DNA from 2 places in the Actinomadura geliboluensis genome. Region 1 is predicted to be linked to the other one. Evidence: riboswitches for the same ligand, from Rfam matches in the RefSeq annotation. Region 1 holds a riboswitch; the other holds the start of a gene.
What was found. Region 1 has a riboswitch for cyclic di-AMP ahead of ACGFI1_RS16330 (hypothetical protein). Riboswitches for the same ligand answer to the same signal wherever they lie in the genome.
Positions count from the first base shown of each region.

Region 2: linked by a shared signal. The riboswitch ahead of ACGFI1_RS22530 (C40 family peptidase) and the one ahead of ACGFI1_RS16330 (hypothetical protein) in region 1 are both predicted to bind cyclic di-AMP.

Region 1 covers NZ_JBICUA010000004.1:419,580-424,068, forward strand. Annotated here, with positions in the region: gene ACGFI1_RS16315 (ArsR/SmtB family transcription factor) at 1-73, opposite strand, end outside; gene ACGFI1_RS16320 (helix-turn-helix domain-containing protein) at 267-1,010, shown strand; gene ACGFI1_RS16325 (hypothetical protein) at 1,245-2,180, shown strand; cyclic di-AMP (ydaO/yuaA leader) riboswitch at 2,459-2,602, shown strand; gene ACGFI1_RS16330 (hypothetical protein) at 2,612-3,319, shown strand; gene ACGFI1_RS16335 (SAM-dependent methyltransferase) at 3,306-4,112, opposite strand; gene hpnH (adenosyl-hopene transferase HpnH) at 4,177-4,489, opposite strand, start outside.
Region 2 covers NZ_JBICUA010000006.1:520,474-524,962, reverse strand. Annotated here, with positions in the region: gene ACGFI1_RS22540 (LacI family DNA-binding transcriptional regulator) at 1-818, opposite strand, end outside; gene ACGFI1_RS22535 (LuxR C-terminal-related transcriptional regulator) at 1,309-1,539, shown strand; gene ACGFI1_RS22530 (C40 family peptidase) at 1,845-2,825, opposite strand; cyclic di-AMP (ydaO/yuaA leader) riboswitch at 2,829-3,035, opposite strand; gene ACGFI1_RS22525 (amino-acid N-acetyltransferase) at 3,305-3,835, shown strand; gene ACGFI1_RS22520 (RDD family protein) at 3,832-4,489, shown strand, end outside.

The sequences.
Region 1 (4,489 bases):
CGTTGCGCTCGTTCAGCCGGTCCAGCAGCTTGCGCCGGGTGGGATCGGCCAGCGCCCGGAAGACCTCGTCCATCCTCGCCGTCTCCCCGCTCCCGCTCGACCACCGCCATGATAGGCAACCGGAGGACTGCACTTCAACGCCGACGCGGGGGCCCGCCGCGCCCCTGCGGGACACCGCCGGGCGCCGCCCGCCGCCGGAAACCCGGCCACATGCGGTACTTGCGGAACCGCCCGTCCGATTTGAGCATGAACGGACGGAGGAGTGCATGGATGACCGAACCGAGCAGGCAGTCAGGCGCGTCATCGACGCGATGCGGCAGAACCTCGGCGAAAGGATCACCATCGACGACATGGCGCGCATCGCCATGTTCAGCAAGTTCCATTTCTGTCGCGTTTTCCGAGAATCCACCGGCATGTCACCGGTGAGATTCTTCTACGCGCTCCGATTGGCGGAGGCCAAGCAGCTGCTGGTCGGCACATCGCTGTCCATCGCCGACATCGGAACCCGTGTCGGATACGCCAGCACCGGCACTTTCAGCTCCCGTTTCAAGTCGACCGTCGGCGTCCCGCCGAGCGTCTACCGCGCGACGGGAGGGGACGCCGTCCGGGCGGCCGACGCGCTGCGCCGCCGGGCCCGGACCGGGCACACGACCATCCGCGGCGCGGTCTCCTGCCGGGACGCCTGGCACGGCGGCCCCGTCTTCGTCGGGCTGTTCCGGGAGGCCGTCCCGACCGGCCTCCCGGCCCGGTGCTCGATCCTGCCCGCGCCTGGCGCCTTCGCGCTGACGCACGTCCTGCCTGGTAGATGGCATGTCCTCGCCTACTCGCCCGCCCCGGGACCGGACGCGGCCGCCGAGGACGCGCTGGTCGGCGCCGCCGGCCCGATCATGATCAGGCACGGCACCGCCGTGCGGACGGCCGAGGTCCGGCTGCGCCCGCTCAGCCCCTACGACCCGCCGGTCCTGCTCGCGCTCACCGCCCCCGACGCGGCCCGCGAGCTGACGTCCTGACGTCCCGGCGCCCGGCGTCCCGTCCCCGCGATCGAGCAAGTGCGAAGAAGCACCGCCCAGAACGAGCCCGCATACTGAGAGCCGGATCACTCCCCTCCACTCGGAAAACCCCCGCGCACGGAAAAGACCCGTGCACCGAGTCCGCGCCGTGAATCGCTCACGCCCCCAGGGAATGACATGCCTCAAGATCAGAGCCACACCCTGCCCACGCCGCGCCCTGAAAAGGCGGCACCCGTGACGACCGGAACCTCCCTTTTCGTCACCGGCCATTTCCCGCGCCGCCGCGCGCTGATCATTCTGCTCAGCGCGGGCGCCGGATTCCTGCTGACGGTCGTCTGGTCGGCGAAGTTCGTCGACCAGACGATCGGGGACAACGTCGCCGGCACGCTCCTCGGCCATGACGCGAAGGGGACGCCGATCGCCGGGATCGCCGCCGGGATCGCCTTCGCCTTCGCGAGCGGGCTCGCCGGCTCGTTCACGGCCTGCAACGTGGCCGCGTTCAGCACGGTCGCGCCGCTGCTCGGCGGCACCGGCGGCCGGTGGGACCGGCTCGCCGGGACGCTCCGGCCGCTCGGCTGGATCGCGCTCGGCATGGTGACGGTGTCAGCCGGCTACGGCGCGATCGTCGGCCTGGCGGGCACCGGCATGCCGCAGTTCTCGACCGCCGAGAGCACCCCCGGTTCGCTGTCCGCGCGCAGCGTCCAGTCCATGGTGGTGTTCGGCGCGATCGGGCTGGCGATGATCTACATGGGGGCCGCCGCGCTCGGCGTCGTCCGCGACCCGTTCGCCCGGGTGGCGCGCCGCTTCCCCAACGCTCCGCTGGTCTTCATGGGCGCGCTGATCGGCGGGTTCCTGATCGGCCGCCCGTACCCGCTGTTCCGGCAGCTCTTCCGCGACGCGGCGGAGAGCCACAACCCGCTGTACGGGGCCGCCGCGTTCGTCCTCCAGTCGGTCGGCAACATCGTGATCATGGCGGTGCTGTTCCTGCTGCTCGCCCATCTCGCGGGCCGCCGGCTGAGCCGCTGGCTGGCCGCCGATCCGCGCCGCGTCGCGGTCCTGACGGCGTCCTCGCTGATCGTGGCCGGGGTCTTCAGCCTCCTCTACTGGGACGTGCGGCTGCTCGCCCGCCGGGAGATCATCCCGTGGTATCCGGTGGCCCCCTGGTCGTGACGCCGGACGGCCGCCGATGCGGGCGCCGCCCGGCGCCCGCATCGCTCGTCCGCAACCGCTTCCGGGCGGTTGAGCTGGGTATTTGATTTTGCTGGGGTTTGCCTTCGCTTGGTGATCCGAGTAGCTTGGCCCCCGCCAAGGCGCTCACCAGGCGTTCTTGTCCCACCTGGCACCGAGCCGGTGGGGGCGGCGCGCCCCACGCGTCGCCCGGCGGCACCTCCCATGCACGCCGCCCGCGCCCTGAACGGGCCCTACAACAGCAGCGCCGCTCTCTCTCGCAGCGGCACCCGCCGAGTCCGCCATAGCGCGGAGCCGGGGACCCACCCTCGTGCACTGGGGTGAATCGGCCGTTTCACAGGCCGTAGGGCGACTTCCACGTCCGAACCCGTCAGCTAACCCGGTAGGCGGCCCATGGAAGCAAGGAGTCCCCCTTGACAGGCAAGCACAGCACGGGCAATCACAACTCGGGCAACGACAGCACGGGCAAGAAGAGCAGGAAGCCGGGTCTTTTCGGGCTGAGCCCGCGCGCCAACGGCGCGATCCTCGGCCTCGCCGCGATCGGCGTGGCCGCGACGACCCTCCAGGCGACGGCCGGTTCGTCCGAGTCGGGCACGTCCGTCGCCTCCGTCCAGAGCATCCCCAAGCAGCGCTCCGCCGAGGCGGAGCCGCGCACGGACCCGGAGAAGGGCTCCGGGTCGTCCGCCAAGCCGGACGAGACCGACAAGCGCTCGAAGGTCATCGAGCTGGCGAAGACGTGGAACCCCCACAGCAGCCGGCGCGTGCCCTACAGCCAGACCGACTACCACAACGGCTACCGCACCGACTGCTCCGGCTTCGTGGCGATGACCCTCGGGCTCGCGAAGCCCGGGCCGAACACCGTCGGCCTGACGTCCTCGCGCTACACCGAGCGCATCAAGATGTCGGAGCTCAAGAAGGGCGACCTCGTGATGGACGCCGAGGGCACCAACACGACGCGCCACGTCGTCATCTTCGAGAAGTGGGCCAACAAGGCGCACACGTCCTACTGGGCGTACGAGCAGCGCGGCCGGTACGGCACCGACTACCGGACGCGCGACTACGGCCTCGACTCGGGCAGCGAGTACAAGGCGTACCGGCCGAAGAAGCTCAGCGGAGCTTGATGGCGACGCCGGCCATCCCGAGCTGCTCCCCCGGAGCGAGGTTGTCCGGGTCGACCGGGCCGTCGGGACGCCACAGGGCCGTGTAGGTCACACCGGGTTCGACCAGTTCGAAGTCTCCGAACTGGGCCTCGATCTCGGCGGGCGTGCGCGCCCAGCCCTCTTCCAGGTTCTCTCGTGTGATGCGGGCCAGCTCCTGTTGCTGGGGCAGGCCCGTGTCCACGAGGGACGTCATGAACAGGTGGCTGCCGGGCGCCAGGACGTCGCGGTAGGCGGCGACGACGCCGTCCACCACGTCCGGCGACAGGTAGTGCAGCATCCCGACCATCATGACGACGGCCGGGCGGGAGAAGTCGATGAAGCCGTCGACGGCGGGGTCCGACAGGACGGCCGCCGGGTCGCGGACGTCGCCGACCATCACCCGCGTGGCGTCGTTGTTGGCCAGGATCGCCCGCCCGTGGACGGAGACCAGCGGGTCGATGTCGACGTAGACGACGCGGGCGTCCGGGTTCTCGCGCTGGGCGACCTCGTGGGTGTTCTCGACCGTGGGCAGTCCGCTGCCGAGGTCGAGGAACTGGTCCATGCCGGCTTCCCGCGCCAGGTAGCGGACGCCCCGGACGAGCACCTTGCGGTTCTCGACCGCGGATTCGCGCAGGCCCGGGATCAGCGCGGCCGTCTGGTCGGCCAGCGCGCGGTCGGCGGCGAAGTTGTCCTTGCCGCCGAGGAGCGCGTCGTAGGCGCGCGCGATGGTGGGCTTGTCGAAGTCCAGCTCGGCCGGAGGCCACTCGTCAGCCATGCCGCCATCGTAGATCGTTACGCCCGGAGAGTGGGCCGAAATCCCCACTCTCCGGGCTTTTCGGTCAGGTGTCGCGCATCGCCCTGATCGACTCCTTCAGCGAACCGACCGTGGCCATGACCGCCGTCGGCTCGTACCCGCAGTGGGCCATGCAGTTCGCGCAGCGCGGGTCGCGCCCCCGGCCGTAGGAGTCCCAGTCGGTCTCGTCCAGCAGCTCCTGGTAGGTCTGCGCGTAGCCGTCCGACATCAGGTAGCAGGGGCGCTGCCACCCGAACAGCGAGTAGGACGGGATCGCCCAGGCCGTGCACGGGAAGTCGACCTTGCCCTCCAGGAAGTCCAGGAACAGCGGCGAGTGGTTGAGCCGCCAGCGCTTGCGG
Region 2 (4,489 bases), on a different contig from region 1:
ACGCGGACGCCGAGCCGGGTCAGCTCGTTGATCAGCCCGATGGCCAGCAGGTCGTTGGCGCAGAACACGCCGTCCGGCCGCGGGGACAGGGCCATGACCTCGTGGGCGGCGGCCTGGCCCTCGGTGGGGCTAAGGGCGTCCTGGACGAGCGTGATGGGCTCGCCGAGACCCGCCTCAATGAGCGTGCGGGCGGCGCCGTCGCGGCGGTCGACGCAGGGCAGCGGTTCCGGGACGCCGGTCACGAACACGATCCGCTCGCGGCCGATGCCGAGCAGCCGCGCGGCGGCGATCTCCCCACCCGCGAAATGGTCGACCCGGGCCGAGCACGCGTCGGCCGAGTCGCGGTCGATCACCACGACGCTCATGCCGGCGGCGCGCAGCCGGGAGATGTCGCCGGGGTTCCCTCCGACGGGGATGATCAGGACCCCGGCGGCCTGCTGCTCCTCCAGGAGCTCCAGCGAACGGCGCTCCTTGGCGGACGAGTGGTCGCTGGAGAGCCAGAGGGCGTCGTGGCCCGCCTCGTTGAGGGCCGCCTCGGCGCCGCGCGCGACATCGGACGCGTACGGGTTGGCGAGGTCCTCGACGACGATGCCGAAGGCGCGCCGCGGCTGGTCGCCGAACTCGCCCGCGGTGCGCTCGGGGCGCCGCCGGAGCCGGCGCGCGGACTCGTTCCGCACGAATCCGAGCTCCTCGATCGCCGCGCGGACGCGGTCACGGGTAGCTTCGGCCACGAGGTCTGGCCGGTTTAGGACATTCGAAACGGTCCCAACTGAGACTCCAGCCCGCCTCGCGACCTCACGAATACTGGTCTGTGGCAACTCGCTCCTCGTCCCGACCCAGGAGTGTTTCCCCAGGTAGTGGAGTTATGCGCGGTACAGAGCGAATCGAGCGACTACGGAACGTCGCCGATCGGACGCATACCGCATTTGGGCAGCGCTTGACGGGCCGGATCCGGCCGCCTAGCGTTCCGAGCCGAAGCGTAGCTTGAAACGATTCACGATCTTGCTCAGCGGCAAGACGCGGCGAGTCCGACGAGGAGGGCCGGATGCGGATGGCTGGCGATCTCATCCCGTCTCCCTCGGACGACCAACGAGTGAATCGTCACCCGGAGTTCCCCCGTACGACCCCGCAATCGGCCAGGCGGCCACCTCCGGCCAAGCTCGTGAGACAGCAAAGGAACCCGATGATCTAAGTCCGGAGGGCTCCGGACCCGGCAACCCAACGCGCGTACAGATCGAGGCCCAACCCGTGCCTGTGCAGCGGACGGCTGCATCCCCGCGGTCATCACCACGGACGAGGGAGGACGGAGTGGAAACAGCCACACTCGCACGTCGTGGCACCGACGATTTCGGGCTGAGCGAGGAGGAGATCCGGCTGCTCGCCCAGATCGCGAGCGGTGTCACCGCCGATGTGGCGGCACGCAAGCTGGAGCTGAGCGCACGGACCTTGCGGCGCCGGTTGCGGACGATCTGCGACCGGCTGGAGGTCAACACTCCTATCGAGGCCGTGGTGTGGGCGGCCCGGAGGCAGCTCATCTAGCCGGCTTCACCCCCCGACGCTCGCCAGGGGACGGGCGAGCGTCACCGAGAGATCCAGGCGGCGAACCGAACTCCGTCCGACCCCGCAGCGGCGGCGCCGGCGCCCTGGCAGGTAGGTCCCTGCAGGTGGCGTCGCCGCGGACGGCGTTCAACCCCCCATGGATCCCATAGTCATGCGCACCTCCGCAGTCATGCGCACATTCGCGGAGTAGGCGCACACCCACTCAGCCTTGCGCACACCCGTGCTCGCGAGCGCACGCGCTTCGGTGGCGGGAGCCAGGCGTCCCGGACCGAGCGTGGGCCGGGTCAGGCGACGCGGACGCCGCCCGCGAAGGGCCGCCCGTCCATGGAGGCGATCTTCACGACGTCGCCGGTGTGCGGCGCGTGGATCATCTTGCCGCCCCCGATGTACATCCCCATGTGGTGCAGGTCGGCGTAGAAGAACACGAGGTCGCCCGGCTGGAGCTGGCTGCGGGACACGTGGGTGCCGGCGTTCCACTGGCTGCCGGTGTAGTGCGGCAGGTTGATGCCGACCTGCTTGTAGGCCCACATCGTCAGGCCGGAGCAGTCGAAGGTGCTCGGCCCGGAGGCGCCCCAGACGTACGGGCGGCCGAGCTTGCCCATCGCGTACCGCAGCGCCTGCGCGGCCTTGCCGGTGCCGATGACGGGGAGCTTCGCGAGCTGGGACGGGTCCCGCTTGACGATCGTGCCGCGGACCTTCTCGTAGGCGTCGGTGACCTTCTTGCGCTGCGCGTCGAGCTGGGTCCGCAGCTGCTTGACCTGCGCGGCGCGCGATTCGGCGGACTTGCGGGCGCGCTGGGCGGCCTGCATCGCCTGCATGAGGCCGAGCACCTTGGTGCTGTCGCGCTTGGCGAAGTAGTTGAGGGTGGCGGCCTGGTCGAGGACGGCCTGCGGGTCCTGGGAGGCGACGAACGAGACCGTCGGATCGGAGCCGCCCTGCATGTAGCTGGTCGCGGCGAGGGTGCCGACCTTCTGCCGGATCGCCTGGAGCGACTTCTCCTGCCGCTCGGCGTTCTCGGTGGCGACCTCGGCGGCGCGCTTGGACTGCGCGAGCTTCACCTTCAGGCCGTTGTACTGCTCGGTGAGCTGCTCCAGCTGGTCGGCGAGCTTGAAGGCCTGGGAGCGGAGTTCTTTGGTGGACGGCTCGGGATCGGCGTGCGCGACGGCGACGGTGTGCGGAGCGGCCGTCAGCGCGACGAGCGCGCCGGCCACGGTGACCGCGCGGCCGCGGAAGCGTCGAAGGGAAGCAGACCGCGAGTGCTGCACGAGTTCTCCTCTCCTCGACCGCCTACCGGGTTAGCTGACGGGTTGGGGCCGGAGCAGCCCGTCCGCGAGCGTGCGCGGGCCAGGCCGCGGCGCTGCGGATTCACCCCTGCCGGCCGCTGCTTCGGGGCAATCCCCGGAAACGCTCCGAAAGTGGGTCCCCGGCTCCCCGGGGCGCTGGTTCGCGGCCCGTGGACTCGGCGGTTCGGCCTCCGTTCTGCGGGTGGCCGATGTCAGCGATGGACACTAACGGAATGCGGATTGGATGCCAACCAGATCCTGAGAAGTCGCAGGTCGGACGGGCGGGGCGCGCTTCCACCGGCGGCCTCCGGGGGCGCTGAGCGATGTGTTCTGGGTCACTTTCCAGAGGCCCGAGCGGCCTATCTAGTCGCTTTTATCTAGTCACCCTTCTGCTGTGCTCACCACGCGTATGCGCACGCCGACGTTCGGCAAGGTCCGGTGTTCGATAATCTCGCCTGTTTGTGGAGGTCGTGATCCGGCGTGCCCGTACCGCCGATGTTCAGGAGATCCGCAGGCTGGTCGATCTGTACGCCGGGTCGGGGCGACGCCTGCTGAAGAAGTCGACGGTCAAGCTGTACGAGGACGTCCAGGAGTTCTGGATCGCCGAGGACGTCCAGCGAGGGACGCCTGGGCGCGTCGTGGCCTGCGGGGCCCTGCACGTCATGTGGGAGGACCTCGCGGAGGTCCGCTCCGTCGCGGTGGACAAGGGGTACGGCGGACGCGGCATCGGCCACCGCATCGTCGCCCGGCTGCTGGAGACGGCGCGTGAACTCGGCGTGCGGAGGGTGTTCTGCCTTACCTTCGAGGTGGACTTCTTCGCGCGCCACGGCTTCGAGCAGATCCTCGGTACACCGGTGTCGCCTGAGGTGTATGAGGAGCTTCTCCGCTCTTACGACGAAGGCGTGGCAGAGTTCTTGGACCTCGACCGGGTCAAGCCGAATACGTTGGGCAACACCCGGATGTTGCTTCGCCTGGAGGACTGCCCCAAATGAGCGATTCCCCCCACCGCGGACGGCGTTACCAACCGCCGCAGGGCCAGGGTGCCTACGGTCCCCCGCCCCCGTACCAAGGTCCCCAGTGGCAGCAGCAGCCACAGCACCAGCAGCAGCCACAGCAGCAGTGGCAGCAGCCCCAGCAACCTCAGCAGGACTGGGGGCGCTCCTACGAGCCGTCCTACGACCAGTACGGCGACTCCCAAGGCTCCTATGGCGACCCCCACGGCTCCTACGGCGGCTCCCACGGCAGCGAGATGGAACTGGCGCCCATTCACCGCAGGGCCGGCGCCAGGGTCATCGACAACGCCCTCGTCGCCGTCTTCGGGTTCGCGCTCATCCTGCCCGTGACGGTCGCCGCGTTCGGCCTGGGCGGTGAAGGCGGCAACGACGAGGAAGAGGGCGGCATCTGGAACTGGCCCATCATCTTCACCCTGTTCTTCGTCATGTCCGTGCTGCCGTTCCTCTACGAGGCCGTCCAGCTGTCCATGTGGGGGCGGACGCTGGGCAAGCGGATCCTGGGCCTGGGCATCGTGCAGGCCCGTCCTGCGGGCGAGCCGATGAGCACGACGCAGGCGATCTGGCGCGCTGGGATCGTCCACGTCGGCTACCAGGTCGGTGTCTTCTTCTTCCTGGTCCTCGCGGTGATGGTGT